DNA from 4 places in the Marinomonas sp. BSi20584 genome. Region 2 is predicted to be linked to each of the others. Evidence: predicted binding sites of a transcription regulator. Region 2 holds the regulator's gene; each other region holds the start of a gene.
The links. Region 2 encodes sigma-54, which starts transcription at its own class of promoters, with help from an activator protein. Its sites were predicted from a motif close to TGGCACNNNNNTTGCTNT; they were not measured.
Positions count from the first base shown of each region.

Region 1: TY87_RS20545 (ammonium transporter) is a predicted target of sigma-54. The motif match lies at 1,890-1,907, and genes of this name have one in related genera.
Region 3: TY87_RS03940 (benzaldehyde dehydrogenase) is a predicted target of sigma-54. The motif match lies at 2,626-2,643, and genes of this name have one in related genera.
Region 4: TY87_RS12190 (amino acid ABC transporter substrate-binding protein) is a predicted target of sigma-54. The motif match lies at 2,423-2,440, and genes of this name have one in related genera.

Region 1 is NZ_KZ454898.1:3,863-8,573, reverse strand. Features, by position in the region: gene TY87_RS20560 (outer membrane protein assembly factor BamD) at 1-533, shown strand, start outside; gene TY87_RS20555 (glutathione S-transferase) at 545-1,195, opposite strand; gene TY87_RS20550 (cold-shock protein) at 1,331-1,543, opposite strand; gene TY87_RS20545 (ammonium transporter) at 2,022-3,233, shown strand; gene TY87_RS20540 (tRNA-uridine aminocarboxypropyltransferase) at 3,360-3,818, shown strand; gene TY87_RS20535 (fumarylacetoacetate hydrolase family protein) at 3,808-4,515, opposite strand; gene TY87_RS20530 (cupin domain-containing protein) at 4,543-4,711, opposite strand, start outside.
Region 2 is NZ_KZ454896.1:26,077-30,787, reverse strand. Features, by position in the region: gene mgtE (magnesium transporter) at 1-955, opposite strand, end outside; gene TY87_RS20100 (HPr family phosphocarrier protein) at 963-1,232, opposite strand; gene ptsN (PTS IIA-like nitrogen regulatory protein PtsN) at 1,242-1,691, opposite strand; gene TY87_RS20090 (RNA polymerase factor sigma-54) at 1,709-3,184, opposite strand; gene lptB (LPS export ABC transporter ATP-binding protein) at 3,263-3,988, opposite strand; gene lptA (lipopolysaccharide transport periplasmic protein LptA) at 3,989-4,516, opposite strand; gene lptC (LPS export ABC transporter periplasmic protein LptC) at 4,500-4,711, opposite strand, start outside.
Region 3 is NZ_KZ454871.1:6,564-11,274, reverse strand. Features, by position in the region: gene TY87_RS03950 (coniferyl-alcohol dehydrogenase) at 1-566, shown strand, start outside; gene TY87_RS03945 (sigma-54-dependent Fis family transcriptional regulator) at 661-2,424, opposite strand; gene TY87_RS03940 (benzaldehyde dehydrogenase) at 2,746-4,206, shown strand; gene TY87_RS03935 (LysR family transcriptional regulator) at 4,303-4,711, opposite strand, start outside.
Region 4 is NZ_KZ454879.1:152,378-157,088, forward strand. Features, by position in the region: gene TY87_RS12180 (amino acid ABC transporter permease) at 1-18, opposite strand, end outside; gene TY87_RS12185 (amino acid ABC transporter permease) at 29-1,204, opposite strand; gene TY87_RS12190 (amino acid ABC transporter substrate-binding protein) at 1,313-2,338, opposite strand; gene lrp (leucine-responsive transcriptional regulator Lrp) at 2,893-3,369, shown strand; gene TY87_RS12200 (ComEA family DNA-binding protein) at 3,415-4,104, opposite strand; gene recG (ATP-dependent DNA helicase RecG) at 4,215-4,711, opposite strand, start outside.

The DNA.
Region 1 (4,711 bases), on a different contig from region 2:
AACACGATTCTGTAGATTATGCTTATTATATGCGTGCTTTATCAACCTACAAAGGTGCAGAAAGCTTAATGTCTCGCTACTTAAATCTTGATCCAAGTGAAAGAGATTCGAAAGAACTTGCCAAAGCATTTAATGAACTTGCAGATTTTACATCTCGTTTTCCCAAAAGCACTTATGCTCCTGATGCAAAAGCACGTATGTATTATTTGCGAGAAATGGTGGCCCGTCACGAACTACAAGTGGCACGCTATTACCTTAAAAGGAAAGCACCGCTTTCTGCACTACGTCGTAGCCAAGAAGTAATTCAACACTATCCAAGCACACGCTCTGTAGAGGAAGCACTGGCCATAAGCATTCAATCATACAATGATTTGAAACAAACAGATTTGGCACAAACCAATCTAGCAGTATTAAAACAAAATTTTCCAAATACATCGTACATTGACAATAATGGTAACTTTGTCACCCTGAAGCTACCAAGCGATGCTGACCCCGGATTTCTATACTGGGTTTCATTTGGTCTAATTAACTAGATACCATCTAGTTAGGTAGCAGGGTACAGAGTATTTTCTTGCCCTGCGTGCCAAGCTGGATGTTTTGCCATGACTACAGAAATGAACCTATCCGAGTTAACGAAATAAGCAAGCCAACGTTTCACATTAGTGTACTCAGACAAATCAAACCATTTCGGATTCACAGCTGCAAACTGACGGATGAAGGGGAAAATGGCAATATCCGCCAAACTTCTCGCCTCACCTGCTATAAATACCCTATTTTCTAAACGCTTCTCCAGTCGAGACAAAAATACCGCTCCTCTACCGCGATAATAGGCTTCGCTACGTTCTGGGTGTCGATCCGCATATTTATATCTATCCAGCCAGTACTTAAAAAAATGATCATTGTAAGTAACCCAAGACATTATTCGATGCCGTTTCTGACTGTCTGCAGGCCACAATTCATCAGCCTTTTGCTTATCACCTGCCCGCGCTAGAGCCCAAAAAATAATATCCAAGCTCTCAGGATATCGCGTCCCATCAAGGTCAATTAACTGAGGAACCGTCGAACGCCCTCCCAATAACAATAATTCTGGCGGTTTAGACTTTAAAACCACCTCGCGCAAGTACACATAGACATTCAGTTCAGCTAGCGCGTATCTAGAGCGCATTGCATAAGGACAACGCCTAAACGAATACAAAAACGGCAGCAAAAATATCTCCTACTTTTTATAAACTATACAAATTATAAACATAAAAAAACCATGCTCATAATAAATACCTCATATAAAGTAAGATATTCAAGCGCATGGTTTTTTGGTCAATCAAAAGCTTATTTAAACTGGTGTAACATTCTCAGCTTGGGGACCTTTCTGTCCTTGAGTCACTTCGAACGTTACTTTTTGACCTTCTTGTAAAGTGCGACGACCACTACCATTTATTGAACGAAAATGAACGAAAACATCAGGTCCGCCTTCACGCTCAATAAAACCAAATCCTTTTTCATCATTAAACCATTTAACAATACCTGATACTAACTGACCTGACATAACAACCTCATTATTTATGTTGCCCTTAAATGGGCAATCTTTTAACTATGCTAAAAGCCTTTAAAGCTTGAGTAACTTCTTAATGTTAAGCATATTAAGTTAAGATTTATCTTAAAAAATACACCAACTCATCGATAATAAGTCGTAAAAAATAAAATAGAAAGCGGATGAAAAACAAGTATTGTTAAAAAAAGTAATAACACTCAACCAAAATATTAGCCCTATCCTATAAAGCCAACCTAAAATCATAACCATACTAAGCCATAAAACAACAAAAACTCCCAAAACTTCAAAACAGTGCAATTTAGGAAGAGTTTAATTAAATAGCACCAAATAAAAGCACAGATGGAACGTTTATTGCTTAATCCAAAATAAATTTGAATTAAACAATCTAAAAAAACCAATAAAGCCCCAAAAAAGAGCAATTAAGGACAATAGCAAACCTTTTCGGTGCAAAAACAAACGTTAGGAGCCACCTTTGACATCCACAAACAGTGCAGTAGAGATGCTAGTTTCCAGTTCAAATACTCTTTTTATACTACTTGGCGCCATAATGGTATTCGCCATGCATGCAGGGTTCGCTTTTTTAGAAGTGGGAACGGTACGGCATAAGAATCAAGTAAATGCGTTAGTCAAAATAATGACTGATTTTGCAATTTCGGCGCTCGTTTACTTTTTTGTTGGCTATCAAATTGCCTATGGCATTAATTTTTTTGACAGTGCAACAGTACTATCGCAGGAGCATGGCTATAGTTTAGTAAAGTTTTTTTTCCTCATGACTTTTGCTGCGGCGATACCTGCCATAATTTCTGGTGGTGTTGCTGAGCGAGCAAAATTTTATCCCATGCTAATTTCTGCAGCAATAATTGTTGGCATTGCCTATCCATTTTTTGAAGGCATTGTATGGAATGGTAATTATGGTCTTCAAGATTGGCTAGAAAAACAATACGGGGCGCCTTTTCATGACTTTGCAGGCTCCGTTGTCGTTCATGCTTTTGGGGGCTGGGTTGCCCTTGCTGCCATTATCCTACTTGGTACACGCAGAGGCCGTTTTAGACACGGAAAATTAGTCGCATTCGCACCGTCAAACATCCCATTTTTGGCCTTAGGCGCTTGGATACTTTGCATAGGTTGGTTTGGTTTTAACGTCATGTCAGCACAAACGCTTGATGGCGTAAGCGGTTTAGTGGCTGTTAATTCTTTAATGGCGATGGTTGGTGGCATCATAGCGGCCATGTTATTTGGAAAAAATGACCCAGGCTTTATCCACAATGGCCCCTTAGCAGGTTTAGTTGCCGTATGCGCAGGTTCAGACATCATGCACCCTATTGGCGCTTTAGCCACAGGAGCATTTGCCGGTGTAATATTCACCACTTTGTTTACTATTATTCAGCAAAAATTCAAACACACAGATGATGTTCTCGGTGTTTGGCCTCTGCATGGCGTTTGTGGAGCCTGGGGAGGCATTGCAGCAGGTATTTTTGGATCCGAGACGCTTGGTGGCTTAGGTGGCGTTAGCTTCTTCTCTCAGCTCGTAGGAAGCTCTGGTGGAATCGTAATAGCAACACTAAGCGGATTCATTGTTTATGGAATAGTTAAGTTAGTGAGCGGATTACGCCTCAGTGAAGAGGATGAATTTAACGGGGCAGACTTGTCAATTCATAAAATAGGCTCTATTGGCAAAGAATAACACTACCTCGTATAAAAGCCTGATGTCGTTTTGGTTCATTTTTAACTAAACCGACATCAGGCTTTTTTATTTTCTAGTTCATCTAGAGGTCTGTATAATTGCCCATTTATTGAAGCGAAAATACTAATGAAGATTTGGCTACTCACGCACAGTGAAGAACTAAAAAAAGCATCAGGAACAGGAAGACTAGTAAAAGAAACCCTAGGAAAAGAATGTGAAATTATCGTATGGTCCAGAGTCGCGCCAGATGAAGCGATATTAAACCTATCACCATCCGACACTCTACTAATTTATTTGTGTGAAAATGAAGAGCAAAAAGCTGTTAGTGATAGCCAGATATCCAAGAATAACACCATTATTATTGACGGAACTTGGCAACAAGCTCGCAAAATATACAATCAATCTCCCTACCTACAAAAATTCAAACATCATGAAATTCAAGGTGTAAAATCCGTATACAACAAACGTCGTAATCAAAAAAATATCGGTCTTTGCACTGCTGAAGTCGCTATTCATATTTTGACTGAATACAAGCATCCAGCAGCGGAAGAATTATCTAATAAATTCACTAAATTCAACCAGTAACACTTACTCTGATTTCACCCAAATGCTCAACCCAAGCCTGCATTTCATCCCCAACAACTACAGCCCCTACATTCTCAGGCGTCCCCGTCATTATTAAATCACCTGGTCGTAACTCAAAGACCTCTGATAACTTACAAATAACCTCTTCAATAGACCAAGTTAAGTTTGTAACATTGCTAATTTGCTTAAGATCACCATTAACTTTTAATCCAATTTCAGCCTTTGAAACATTATCAGCAAGTAAGTCTGTTTTTAATAAAATAGGGCTTATTGGTGCAGACTCATCAAATGATTTACCCACCTCCCAAGGACGTCCTTTCTTTTTAGCTTGCGACTGAAGATCTCGACGAGTCATGTCCAAACCTACTGCATAACCGAGAATGGCCTCTCTAGATTGCTGCATCGTTAAATTACGACCACCTTTACCTATCGCGATAACAAGCTCCACCTCATACTCAAACTGTGATGTAGCCATTGGATAAGTAATAAAAGTTGTTTCAGAAAAGCCTGCAGGTACAACACAAGAAGAATCTTTTGCAAAGAAGAATGGTGGATCTCTTTCTGGGTCATCACCCATTTCTTTTGAATGTTCAGCGTAATTACGGCCAACACAATAAACACGACCAACTGGGTATACTTGATTACTTTCAGCAATAGGTAAATAAACTCTATCTTGCTCAGGTACAATATTTTTCATTTAAGTCTCAATAAAGAATAGTAGGATTTAGAAATGGCCTGACTTTAACCAAATAAAGCAATTTGACGGCACAACCCAATGATCTAATCTGAAGCTAGGCTCACGTAGCCATGCTCCAGAAGCCATTTGAAGGTCTTCGTACTCAGCTTGTCCAGATATAATAAATAACTCAACGGAAGTCGCTAAGTCCAATTCA
Region 2 (4,711 bases):
TAGCTAATGCGACAACTTGGTCTAGTGTCTCTTGGAATAAGCCGATAACGTAAGACGCTGTAAAGGCGGTTATTAGGTTTATGCCAAGCCACACTGCGCGTCGCTTGGTGGTTTTCATGATGGGTGCGAAGGTATCTTCGTCATCATCAAGACCCGCCATGCTTAACATGGAGTGTTCGGCTTCGTCACGGATAACGTCTACAACGTCATCGATGGTGATGCGGCCAAGTAGTTTTTTAGTTTTGCTGTCAATAACGGGAGCGGATACTAGGTCCATTTTTTCAAAAAGCTGCGCGACTTCGCTGGCAGGCGTTTCTGCGTCAATGACGGTGAATTCTGTTTCCATGATATCGCGCACTGTAGCGCTAATATCTGATACCAGTAGTTTGGTAAGTGGAAGTATTCCTAAAAGGCGATCTGAACGGCTGACAACCAGTAAGTTGTCTGTCATGTCTGGTAGTGTTGAGTGTCTGCGTAAATAGCGAAACACTAGATCGACGGTAATGTTTGGACGTATGGTGATGGTGTCCGTATTCATCAAGCCGCCAGCAGAATCTTCCGAGTAGCTTAATAGTGCTTCAACTCTTGTTCTGTCTTGCGTGGACATTGACGCAAGAACTTCTTTTACGACCTTTTCTGGTAGGTGTTGCAGTAAGTCTGCAAGGTCATCGCTTTCAAAATGTTCGGATACGGCGATAAGTCGCTCTGTATCCATGTTTTTCATGAATTGTACGCCAATATCTTCGCTTAGATATTGAAGTACTTCGCCTTCATTCTTGGCTTCTATTAACTCCCAAAGAAGCTTACGCTCTTTGGGAGGAGAAGACTCTAATAGACGAGCAACATCCTGTGCGGGCAAAGCGCCGTTAAGTAAATAACGGATTTGCATGGTGGTACCGGATTCGAGCGATTCGGTGACCGTTTGGAGGTGATTTAGAGTGTTTTGCTCTGACATATAAGTCTTACTCGTCTTCACCAAAACGATTATTTATTAATTCTATTACCGCTTTTATTGCATCTAACTCGTCTTCACCATTGGTTTTGATGCGAATTTCTGTGCCTTTGCCGGCAGCAAGCATCATCATCGCCATGATGCTTTTTCCGTCAACATTTCGGCTATCTTTTTCTATGGTGATATCGCAAGAAAAGCGAGTGGTTGTTTCAACCAATTTGCCAGCAGCGCGAGCATGCAAGCCAAGTTTATTTATGATCGTGACGGACTCTTCCTGCATGCTTTTTTCCTATATTAGTGATTCAAATATATTGAATAGTTCTTCATTGGTCTGTGCTGTGCGCAATTTATCCAGTGCTTCTGGAGATTGGGCAAGTTCTGCTATTTGAGCTAGTGTTGCAAGGTGTTGGTCACACTCATGAGGTGGAACAATTAATGCAAATATTAAGTCTACCGCTCTTTTATCGATGGAATCGAAATCAATCGGAGTTTGCAATGACATAACGACAATAGCGGTATGGTTTGCAGATTCTAGGCGACAGTGTGGAATAGCTATGCCGTTGCCTATGCCTGTACTACCTAGCTTTTCACGACCTAGTAGTGCGTCATAGACAGCTTCGTTGTCACAATGCAGTCGATTGGAAGCAACTTCAGCAATGCTTTCAAGTACTCGTTTTTTACTAACAATATCTTGTTTTGCGAGAACGAGTTCCGCTTTTAATAATGATTTCAAGGACATGATAAAATGGTTTCCGTTTAGATCAGTCGTTTTCGTTCATTGGAAGGAGGGATGTTCATCGCCTCTCGATATTTGGCTACAGTGCGTCGAGCAACCTGTATGCCTTGGTCTGCTAAAATAGCAGCTAGCTTGTTATCGCTTAACGGTTTTTTCGCCGGTTCATCCGATACAAGCTTTTTAATCATAGCTCGTATTGCGGTAGAAGAACATTCTCCGCCAGAGGCGGTGTTTACATGGCTGGAGAAAAAGTATTTCAGCTCAAAGATGCCTTTTGGTGTGTGCATGTATTTCTGTGTTGTTACCCTAGAAATAGTTGACTCATGCATACCTACTTCTTCTGCGACATCATGAAGAACCATGGGTTTCATGGCTTCTTCCCCTAGTTCGAAGAAATCAATTTGTCGACTTACAATGCAGCTTGCCACTTTTAATAAAGTTTCGTTGCGGCTCTGTAGGCTCTTCATGAACCATTTTGCTTCTTGAAGAGATGTTTTTATGTAAGTCACATCTTCTGCTGTTGCTGCTGCAGTGCTAGCCATCGCTGAGTAAGTCTCATTGATTTTGATGGGCGGCAAAGCGTCATTATTTAGTTCCACTTGCCATACGTCATGGCGTTTTTTCACTGTGACATCAGGAATAACGTAGTCCGTGTCGTCAGCGTCAATAACTGAGCCTGGGCGTGGGTTGAGCTGTTGAATCAAATTGACGACTTCTTTTAGTGCTTCGTCTTTGAGCTTTGTCTTACGGCTCAACTGAGCAAAATCTCGATTACCTAATAATGGTAGGTAATGATCAATAAGATTGTATGTGCTCTTATACAGCGGGTGGCTTTGGAATGCTTCTAGTTGCACAAGAAGGCAGTCGCGTAGGTCAATTGAGCATACGCCTACAGGGTCAAAGCGCTGCAATCTATGCTGCACTGCAATGACTTCTTCAATATCTAGATCTTCTAATTCAGTGCCGAGAGATTCCCAGATGTCATCGGGAGAAATGCTTAAGTAGCCATCAGGTTGAACGCATTCAATGATGGCGTAAGCGATTTCAATGTCGCGATCTGACATGTGGGTTAAATTTAATTGCCATATAAGATGGTCTTGGATGCTTTCTGCTGGTGCGTTACGGCTTTCGAAGTCGCTATCGCCTTCGTAGCTGTTGTGATCGCTGACAGCTGCAGAACTTTGATAGGTATCATCCCAGTTACTATCTATGGATAGTTCTTCAGGGATGCTTTCTGTCCACTCAGATTCTACGCGTGGTTCTTCGCTATTATTGTCGACTGTTGTATCGGCAGCGCTTTTTGATTCTATGCTTGCAGGGATGTCGTGATGAATTTGTTCGTCGTCGTCGAGCTCAAGCAATGGGTTCGATTCAAGAAACTCATGAATTTCTTGTTTTAAATCCAACGTAGAAAGCTGCAGCAAGCGAATAGCCTGTTGCAGTTGTGGCGTCATAGTCAGCTGTTGACCAAGCTTTAATTGTAAAGACTGCTTCATAGAGCAACTCTTTCTTCTATTTGAATGAATTGGAACGAGTTATGCATACTACTCCCTTTCTACAGCAATGATAAGGGGTTACAGACGGAAGTCGTCGCCTAAATAGACCTTTTTTACTTGTTCATTGTTGATGACGGTACTGGCATCGCCAGATGCAATGATGTAACCATTGCCAACAATGTAAGCTTTATCACAGATGTCTAGTGTTTCTCTGACATTGTGATCGGTAATTAAGACACCGATTCCACTTTCTTGGAGATGTTTGATTATGTGTTTTATGTCACCAACTGAGATAGGGTCTACGCCAGCAAAGGGTTCATCAAGTAGGATGAATTTTGGGTTCATGGCAACCGCTCTCGCTATTTCAACCCGGCGCCTTTCTCCTCCTGATAGTGCCATTCCTAGGTTGGTGCGAATATGGGTGATATGAAACTCTTCTAAGAGTTCTTCTAGTCTTTCTTGTTGCTGTGCTTTTGTTAGCTTTTTGCGGGTTTCTAAAATGGCTAGGATATTATCTTCTACAGACATTTTCCTAAAAATAGATGCCTCTTGAGGGAGGTAGCCAATGCCTTTTTGAGCACGAGTATGCATGGCGTCATGAGTGATGTCTTGGCCATCAATAAATATGCCGCCAGCGTCGTTTGCTACCATGCCAACTATCATATAAAAACAGGTGGTCTTACCCGCGCCATTAGGGCCGAGTAGGCCAACGGCTTGGCCAGACTCAACGGAAATAGATACATCCTTTACGACTTGGCGTTTTTTGTAGCTCTTCGCAAGGTGTTTTGCTTCTAGTAGTGCCATCTATTTTTTATTCTCAGGTGCTTGTTTATCTTTTGGCGCTTGCGGTTGTAAGGTCATTGATACGCGCCCTGAATCTTTTTTCTCAGCACTGAATGTGCCGTCATCAATCATGTAGAGGATGTAGTCTGCGGTGATGGAGTTCTGCATTCTGCTTAGGTAACCATCACCAATAATTTCTAATTTTGATTCGCTGGTTAAATAATGTATTTCATTGCCTTTACTGATAACAATGTTGCCGCTCCAGTCTATCTGCTGACTGAATTTCGCAGGTTTTCCTGTGGCTTCTAGGCTGCTAAATTTTCGGGTCTTAGCGTCTGTTGTTACTTTAAGGTATTGGGCCTGAATTTCAATGGTACCTTGCTTAACAAATACATTGCCTTTGTATATTGCTTCGCCTGAATTTTGGTCGAATGATGCCTCATCAGCTTGTATTTCTAATGGCTTGGTTGTGTCTTCAGGTAGTGCGTATGCGTATTGGCCAATTAGGGCTGAAGTAAGCAACACGCTGACGTTAATGAATCGTTTCATATTTTCCTCGTACAGATCCTGTCATCACGACTTCTTCTGAGTTTATATATGTTGTAATTGTGCCAGCAGAAGTCTCTCCTTGAGTGGAGATAAGCGTTGCATTTCCATAGCTGGTTAGTGATTGATCTTTATCTAAATAATGTATGTTATCTGCACTTAGCTTTATATCTTCAGATTGAAGGTATTTTTTAGTCG
Region 3 (4,711 bases), on a different contig from region 2:
AAATTGATGCCTTGTGTAATATCGCTGGTGTGCCAGGCACTGCAGATGCCGAGTTGGTTGGTCGCGTGAATTATTTGGGGTTGCGCCATTTAAGTGAAGCTTTGATTCCTAGATTCAATCAAGGGGCCAGTATTGTCAATGTGGCTTCTGTGTTAGGTATCGAGTGGCCAGAGCGTCTTGAACAGCATAAAGCATTGGCTGGTACCTCTTATTTTGAAGAAGGTGCTGCTTGGCTGAAAAAGAACCCAGTTCCACAAGAAACCTGTTATCAGTATTTCAAAGAAGCTCTTATTGTTTGGTCAACGCAGCAAGCTTTTACTTGGTTCCGTGATCATGGCGTACGTATGAATTGCGTGGCTCCAGGTCCTGTTTTTACGCCAATTTTAGGCGATTTTGTATCTATGCTTGGTGAAGAGCGAGTTCAAAAAGACGCCGAGCGTATGTTACGTCCTGCTTATTCGGATGAAGTGGCAGAAGTGATCGCTTTTCTTTGCTCCGATGCTTCCCGTTGGGTATGTGGCGTGAATATACCTGTTGATGGTGGATTAGCTTCGACTTATCTTTAAATATTCAGAATATGGTAGATCGACGGAAGCTGATAAGCCTGTGATTGTGCTGTATCACAGGCTTATCTGATTTTTAAATGACCACTTTTTTGTTTTACTTATTCTTCTTCAGACGATAAGCCAATTGTGGTCTGCTTAGACCAACTCGTCTTGCCGCTTCAGATAAATTGCCTTGGGCGTTATCTACGGCTTCTTGTAATAAGCTTTGTTCAAGCTCTTCAATATCAAAATGATTTTTTCCACCGACAAATTGAGTGATGTGTTCCAAGAGCGATTCTGTCGCTTCTTTTTTGCTATCGGCATGGCTTAAGGTGCCTTGGTGATTCACTGAGTAGATAATTTCTTCTGGAATAAACTCGTTTCTAAACAAATGTGGAAGATCAATCGGTTCACCTTCTTCTGATGCAATCACGCCGCGCTCCATTAGATTTTGTAACTCACGAATATTCCCCGGAAAACCATAATTTAATAACGCTCGTCGCGCTGTTTGTGTCATGCCAGATGGTGCTTTTTGATGCAGTTGGCAAAAGTGATGGTAGAAGTGATTAATGAGCAATGGGATGTCAGCTTTTCGCTCTCTTAGCGGAGGTAGATGTATTGGGAAGACGTTTAAACGAAAGAACAAATCTTCGCGGAATTCGCCTTTTTCAATGGCTTTACGTAGGTCTACATTGGTTGCAGCGACGACTCTTACATTGACTTTAATAGCTGAAATACCGCCGACTCGTTCTACTTCTTTTTCTTGTAAAACACGCAATAATTTACTCTGTCCTGCTAGGCTTAGTGTGCCAATTTCATCTAAGAATAGTGTACCGCCATTGGCTCTTTCAAAGCGACCGGGACGGCTACTCGTTGCTCCTGTATAGGCGCCTTTTTCGACGCCAAACAGTTCAGTTTCTATGAGATTTTCAGGAATCGCAGCACAGTTAAATGCGACAAAAGGACCAGTTTGGCGACTGAATTTATGCAGCATACTGGCAAAAAGCTCCTTGCCTACTCCAGATTCGCCAGTGAATAGCACTGTAGCATTGGTTGGTGCGACCTTTTGTAATGAATGATTAGCAGCGGTAAAAGCGGCGGAAACTCCAATCATTTTTGGCTGATCGTCTAACAGTTCTGGTTCCATTAGGTCGAGTTTAGGGGAAGGTTTAGTAACCAGTTCAGCATTTTGAGAAGTGACGTTAAGGAAGCGAATATCGTCTTCGATATTATCCCAAAGTTCGGCAGATTTACCGATGACCCGACAGACCGAATGCCCCATAGATTGACATTCTATTTCTCTGAAAATGACCAGAGATCCTACTAAGCCAGAGACATAACCGATGGCGTAACCTAATTCCATCCAGCATGCGGGTGAGCTACCAATGCCGTAAGCGGCAATGTGTTCTTCATCTTCACTGCTGTGATGCCAAAGAAATTCACCATCATATGCACCTTTTTCGGTGTCAAATTCAAAGTGAATAGTTTCCACTTTGACGACACCTTCTAGCCCATGAAGATGAGTGCCAGCAGTGAAAATGGAGGCTGGATCTGAGTCTGGCCAGCGCTTTTGAATGAGCTCTGCGTCTCTTAGGCCAGATAAATAACCTGTTCGAGTAAGAATGTCGCGCGATTTTTCGAGACCAAGGGAATCAATCATCTCGCGACGCAACAGCCCAAACGACGAGCTGTGGATCAGTAACATGCGTTGATCGTCTAACCAAATGCGACCATCACCGGGCGAAAAAAACAGACATTCTGTCAGCTCCTCTACGGTGGGTGCATGTTGGCCATCTAGTTCACGGGAGCTGCCTTTGAGTAGGATTTTTTGATTGCTTTTAGCTAAGTCTGCTAAAGAAATGCGATGAGAGTTCGTCATTATTATTTTTCCTCTTTCATCTAGTTGATGAAATGGTTAACTGCTTTTTCCTAGTTTTGATTGTATTTAACGATATCGTCAAGTTGTTGTTGGATATTTATACAATGCAATATCGGATTATCGATATTGATAAAATTACAAACCTTTATTTATCAATATGTTGCGTTTTATATTTTGATGGAATTTGCTGAAGTATTATTTCGGCATAGCTATTGCTGTAGTGTACGAATGGTATGAATAACCAAAATACTGAACTTCCACTTGGCTTGATTTGTCTTAGTAGAAATTCAGTGGCTAATAAAAATAAATAGGAGAATACACATGACAGTATCTGTACTTGAATCTAAAAAATGGTCTGGTAAGTTTTTTACGGGTGACTGGGTTGCTGCTTCAAACAAGCAAGACGTTATGGAGCCAGCGACAGGTAAGGTTTTGAGTGAAGTCGGTATTGCTACAGCAGATGAAGTTTATTTGGCTTGTCAACGAGCCAATGAAGCGCAAAAAGAATGGTTAAAAGTCCCACCAAGAGACAAGGCTACATTGTTTCATAAAGCCGCCGCTTTCATGCAAGAAAACTTTGACGAACTGGCTTTGTATATTGCCCGTGAAACCGGCGGTATTATTCCTAAAGGCCAGCACGAAGTAAAAGAAGCCATTCTAATTCTGCAATTGGCTGCCAATATGACGTTGGAGCCAAATGGTCTAACGTTGCCTTCTGTCCCCGAAAAAATGTCTTACGCGACACGTAAGGCTATTGGTGTTGCGGGTGTTATTTCTCCCTTTAACTTTCCGATGATTCTCTCTATTCGATCTATTGCTCCAGCCTTGGCGACAGGTAATGCGGTAGTCACCAAACCAGATCCACAAACGCCTGTCACTGGCGGTTTTATTCTTGCTCTTGCCTTGGAGGCCGCAGGTTTGCCAAAAGGCGTATTTCAAGTCTTACCGGGTGCTGTTGAAGCTGGTGAAGCGCTTTGTGCTGCGCCAGAGATCGGTATGGTGGCGTTTACTGGATCTACTGCTGCAGGCCGAAAAGTGGGTGAAGCCTGTGGTCGTAATTTGAAAAAAGTGTCTCTTGAGTTAGGTGGCAAAAGCTCCTTGATCATTTTGGAAGATGCCGATTTAGATGTGGCTGCCAGTAATATTGCTTGGGGTGCGTATTTCCACCAAGGACAAATTTGCATGGCGTCTGGTCGTATCTTGGTTCAAGAAAGCATCGCAGAAGTGCTAACGGCTAAAATCGTCGAAAAAGCCAAGCATTTACCCGTCGGTGATCCAGCTTCTGGAAAAGTCGCTTTAGGGCCGCTGATTAATCAGCGCCAGCTTGAAAAAGTTCACGCGATTGTTCAGGACACCATCGCGGCGGGCGCTAAGCTAGAAGCGGGCGGAACGCACGAAGGGCCTTTCTATACGCCAACAGTATTGAGCAATGTGAAGCCGGGAATGCGTTCTTTTGATGAAGAAATCTTTGGTCCAGTGGTTAATATTGTTACCTTTAAACACGATGACGAAGCTGTGGCTATGGCGAACAACACACAATATGGTTTAGCTGGAGCGGTGATTTCGAACGATCTTTCTCGAGCACAACGTATTGGTGCTCAGTTGCATGTTGGCTTACTGCATATCAATGATCAAACCGTCAACGATGAATGCATTAACCCATTTGGTGGTTGCGGCGCATCAGGCAATGGCAGCGCGGTGTGTGGCCCTGCGGATTGGGATCTTTATACTCATTGGCAATGGGTGACCATTAAGCAAGCTGCAACGCCTTATCCTTTTTAAGGTGTTTAGATAGGTAAATCATTAGAAATGAAAAAGCTCCATGCTGATGGTATGGAGCTTTTTGTTATTCGCGGTCTCATGGTTATCGGTTATCGGTTATTGTGTTTTTAGCTTGTCTATAATCGTTAACTTTAACTCTTCAATGAATGTCTGAATAATGGTGGATTGTCGTTCGCGATGCAGTGTTATCCCTATGGTGCATTCAGGTTTTGGGAGTGAGATAGGGATTTGCTTTAGGCGAGGGTTGAGTTTGTTTATATTCCAGTCGTCATAGAATAACAGCGCGATGGCGTCACTGTGGATAACCAGCTCTTCAGAAGAGGCAAAGGTCAACATTTCCAGTGCTTGGATGGGTGGTTTGTTGTCTATGCTATGGAACAGACTTTCGAAATAATCCCTAATAGGCGTGCCGTGACGCGCTACAATCCAGCGTTCATTAACCAGATCATTGAGTGTCTTTGCTTCGTTGTGAATCGGATGATCAGCACGAGCAATCAAAGCGTAT
Region 4 (4,711 bases), on a different contig from region 2:
TTTAAAGATAATAGCCATGATCTGCCTCCTAGCGCTCAATTAATGACATTTTGTTGTTGTACCAGTTCATGAATACCGAAATCGATAGACTCAATGAACCGTAAACCAACATACAAAGACCAATGGTTTCAATCGCTTGACCTGTTTGGTTCAGCGTTGTACCCATCACGACAGCTACCAATTCAGGGTATGCAATAGCAGCCCCTAAAGAAGAGTTTTTCGCTAAGTTAAGGTATTGGCTTGTTAGTGGCGGAATAATAACGCGCAACGCTTGAGGCAAGACAATTAGACGCTGTGTCATGCTATCACGTAAGCCTAAAGAGCGAGCTGCCTCGGTTTGTCCCCAGTTTACGGACAAAATACCAGCGCGAACGATCTCGGCAATAAAAGCGCCAGTGTAAGTTGATAGGGCAACTAATACCGCAACAAATTCAGGCGGTAGCACCATACCACCAGTCACGTTAAAGCGACTTTTTGTTGGTAAATCAAACTCTATTGGAAACCCTGCCATGGCAAGAAAGATAAAGGTAATACCAAAAATGACACCCAATGAAGCCCAATAAGCAGGAAACCATAATCCTGTTCTAGTTTGGCGTTTTTTGGCCCAAACGATGACGCCGATAGATGCGACAATCGATAGGATGAAACCGACGATTACCAATCCAAAGCCATCTTGGGTTATTGGGTTTGGTGAGTAGATGCCGCGTTTGTTAAGTAAAAAATCGGCAAACTCATAACTTTGAGCAGGTGCTGGTAGCGCAGCAAGTACCGCAAAATACCAAAAGAACATCTGCAACAATAATGGAATGTTACGCAATGTTTCAATATAGACAGTTGCTAAACGTGCCACTAACCAGTTTTTTGATAAACGGGCTAGGCCCATTATTACACCAATAATAGTGGCTAATATTATACCTAATAGAGAGATTACGAAGGTGTTGATTAAAGCAACAACAAACGCTCGTCCGTAAGTATTAGCTTCGGTGTATTCAATAAGGTGAATAAGAATTGGAAAACCAGCAGGCTCATTAAAAAATGAGAAACCAGTGGAAATCCCTCGGTTATCGAGGTTGGCTTGAAGGTTACTAAATAAGTAATAACCCGCAAAGACCACCATCGCTAGCAGCAAAATTTGAAAAATTAAGGCACGATTACCCGCGTCGTTCAAAAAGCTGTTATTGCTCGGAGTTGTTTTATCGCTCATCTTGGTTCAGGCAATGAAATGCTCGTCAGATGTGTAAGAAAGGGGGGAGAAACCCAGCGACTCTCTAGTCGCTGGGTAAATACCCAAGCAGTTTTTTTGCTTTAGGTATTAACGAACTGGTGGCGCGTACATGATGCCGCCAGCTTCAGTCCATAGAGCATTAAGACCACGTGGTAGATCAACAGGAGTAGATGGACCAACGTTACGCTCAAACACTTCACCGTAGTTACCTACGTTAGCGATGATGTTGTAAGCCCAATCAGCAGGAAGCTCTAGTTGAGCACCCATATCACCTTCAACACCTAGTAGACGTTTGATGCCTGGATCATTGGTTTCACTTTTGATCTTAGCAACGTTTTTAGATGAAATATCCATTTCTTCCGCGTTAACTTGAACATACATAGACCAAGTTACGATATCTTTCCATTGGTTGTCGCCATGGCGAACAACTGGACCTAGTGGTTCTTTAGAAATCGTTTCTGGAAGAATAACGTGAGCAGATGGATCAGCTAGTTTAGTACGGTGAGCCGCTAGACCTGATTTATCCGTAGTGTATACGTCACAACGGCCTGAGTCGTAAGCTGCTAACGCTTCGTCTGCTTTTTGTACTACAACTGGAACGTAAGACAGTTTGTTTTTACGGAAGAAATCCGCCATGTTCAATTCTGTCGTTGTGCCTTGCTCAGTACAAACCGTTGCACCATCAAGATCCATCGCAGATTTTACGCCTAGGTCTTTACGAACCATGAAGCCTTGACCGTCGTAAAAGTTAACTGCAGTGAAGTCTAGACCCAAAGACGCGTCACGGGTGTAAGTCCAAGTTGTGTTACGAGCAAGGATATCGATTTCACCAGATTGTAGAGCAGTGAAACGTTCTTTCGCAGAAAGGGGAGTGAATTTAACTTTTTGAGCATCGCCAAAAATAGCGGAAGCAACAGCGCGACAAGCATCAACGTCTATGCCAGTCCAGTTGCCTTTATCATCAGCATTGGAGAAACCTGGAACACCAGTACTGACACCACATTGAACGAAGCCTTTTGCTTTAACATCTTCAAGTGTTGACGCAGCAGCGCCAGCGCTGATAGTTGCGGCGATTGCAGCGGTCGAAAGTAATTTACAAACATTCGATTTCATTATATTGAGCCTCCCAGGCGTTTTTATATATGTTGTTATCTTGCTTGATTCTATATTTCAGATTTTAAAATCCGTGTTTTGAAACTAGCAAAGTTAGTGCCAACATTTAATTATTCTTGTTGTTAGGTATATGTAGACGATTCCTCTAAAAGATCATCACATACCCCTATAGAATTACTCTTTTGAGGAGTAGTCAAGGATAAAATGTCAGGAAAGATGTGTGGAATGCTAGTTTTTTGCGCTTTTTGAGTTTGAAACGAGATACTTTCTAATCAGCTTAGTTGAATATCCTCTTTTATTAAAGCTAGAGAAAACAAGGCTCTGTGAGATAATAGGGTCTATTTTTTTTGCACAAATATAGGGCATAACACAAAGGTGATGGATCTATTTTGTGCTAGATGAATTTTTTGCATCATTTTGGTGCTTTCATGTGCTTTGTTGTGCTTAATTTGAATACCCATACGCAATATATTGAATAAAGCGCTTTCCATAATTTGTAATCTGCATGGTAGACTTAAGCATCAATTGAAGCCATGTAAGGAGATCCACATCAGATGGATAACTCAGCAAAACCGCTTGATCGCTTAGACAAAAAAATTCTTCGAGAACTGCAGATTAATGGCCGTTTATCGAATGTAGAGTTGGCTAGTCGAGTAGGGCTAAGTGCTACTCCTTGTTTGGAGCGAGTGCGCCGCTTGGAACGTAATGGTTACATTACGGGCTATTGTGCTTTGGTTAATCCAAAGAAAGTGGACGCAGGATTGCTTGTTTTTGTCGAGATTCGTCTAAAGACAACGTCTCCAGAAGGTTTTAATGAATTCAAAACAGCGGTTACTGAAATCCCTGAAATTTTGGAGTGTCACTTGATAGCTGGTGATTTTGAGTACCTGCTAAAAGCACGCGTATCCAACATGGACTCTTACCGCCTTTTGCTTGGAGAAACCCTACTGACGCTGCCACATGTTCGAGAATCTCGTACTTATGTAGCTATGGAAGAGGTGAAGAATACTACTGTGGTTAATATCCCTTAAAGAATAAGGTTAGTGAATGGCCTGCTTACGCAGGCTTAATGCTACTTATTTTGTTAATTCAGCAAGTATTTTTTCCATCATAACCGGCCCCATCCCTTTGATATTAAGAACGGCTTTTTCTGATTGAAAAGGACGCTCTGCTATCAACTTTTCTAGTACTTTTTTCGGTACGCCTTTCACCTTTAGAAGCTTGTCCACTTTTGATTTATTAATGGCGAGATAGCCATCGGCGTAACCAGTGGCGTTTTTTTTTACTTCTTTCGGCTTTTTTACGGTGGGGTGCTCTGTTGCTATTTTCGGCGTAGATGCTGCTTTTTCGTTCTCTAGTTCGTCAACTTGCATCGCTGGGACAGAGGGATTGGATGGTGCTTCAACTTGATAAGCCGTGTCGAAATAAGCTGAGTCACACAAGGTGTAATCTACTCCGTTCCATTCGCTAAGTTGCAATGCTAATTGCCAAGAGCCAACCTGTGGTGGTTGAAAAAACAAATCGTAGTAGCAATCGGAAAGAAAATGCTGCCCTTTCATTTCACCAATAATAGTTGACGCGAGGACTATTTTTTCTAAATCCCCAATACCTTGATGAAATGCACACAACTGTAGTTGCAACGTGCCACTTAGATTTCCTTCGTCTCTATCATTAGCAATGCGCTGAATGGAAATGATGACTCTGTCATTTTCGATTCGGTAGCCGCAGCCTTGGATCGTTAGATGTGCTTGATTGGAAGCATTCATGTCAGTTCCTTCTTGCGAATCGATTAAGTAGGGCGTTTTAGCTTATGGAATTTTTGATTAAATTTTGCACATGTGCAAGCAAATACCGTTTATTTAGATGAAAAGAGTATTTAGACGTTTAAATATTGATCGTGATTAGGCAGCCATCGAGATAAAAGAGGCGAGACACGATCAGGATAACGACTGTGCAGCAGCGAAGCGGCTTTTTGAACATCATCCAGCAAGTTTTTATCGCGCTGTAAATCTGCTACTTTGAATTCCCAAAGGCCGGTTTGTCTGGTGCCGAGTAGCTCACCAGGACCCCGTAATTCGAGATCTTTCTCAGCAATTTTAAAACCATCGCTGGTTTCTCGCATGGTAGAAAGTCGTTCTTTGCCTTGTTGTCCTAATGGTGCTTTATAAAGCAGCACACAATGACTGGCGGTTTGGCCTCGCCCGACACGACCACGTAACTGGTGAAGCTGAGCAAGACCAAGACGCTCTGGGTTTTCTATCACCATTAAACTGGAGTTTGGCACATCTACACCGACTTCGATGACGGTTGTGGCCACCAAGAGCTGAATCTCACCGGCTTTAAATCTGGCCATAATGTCGGCTTTTTCTTGAG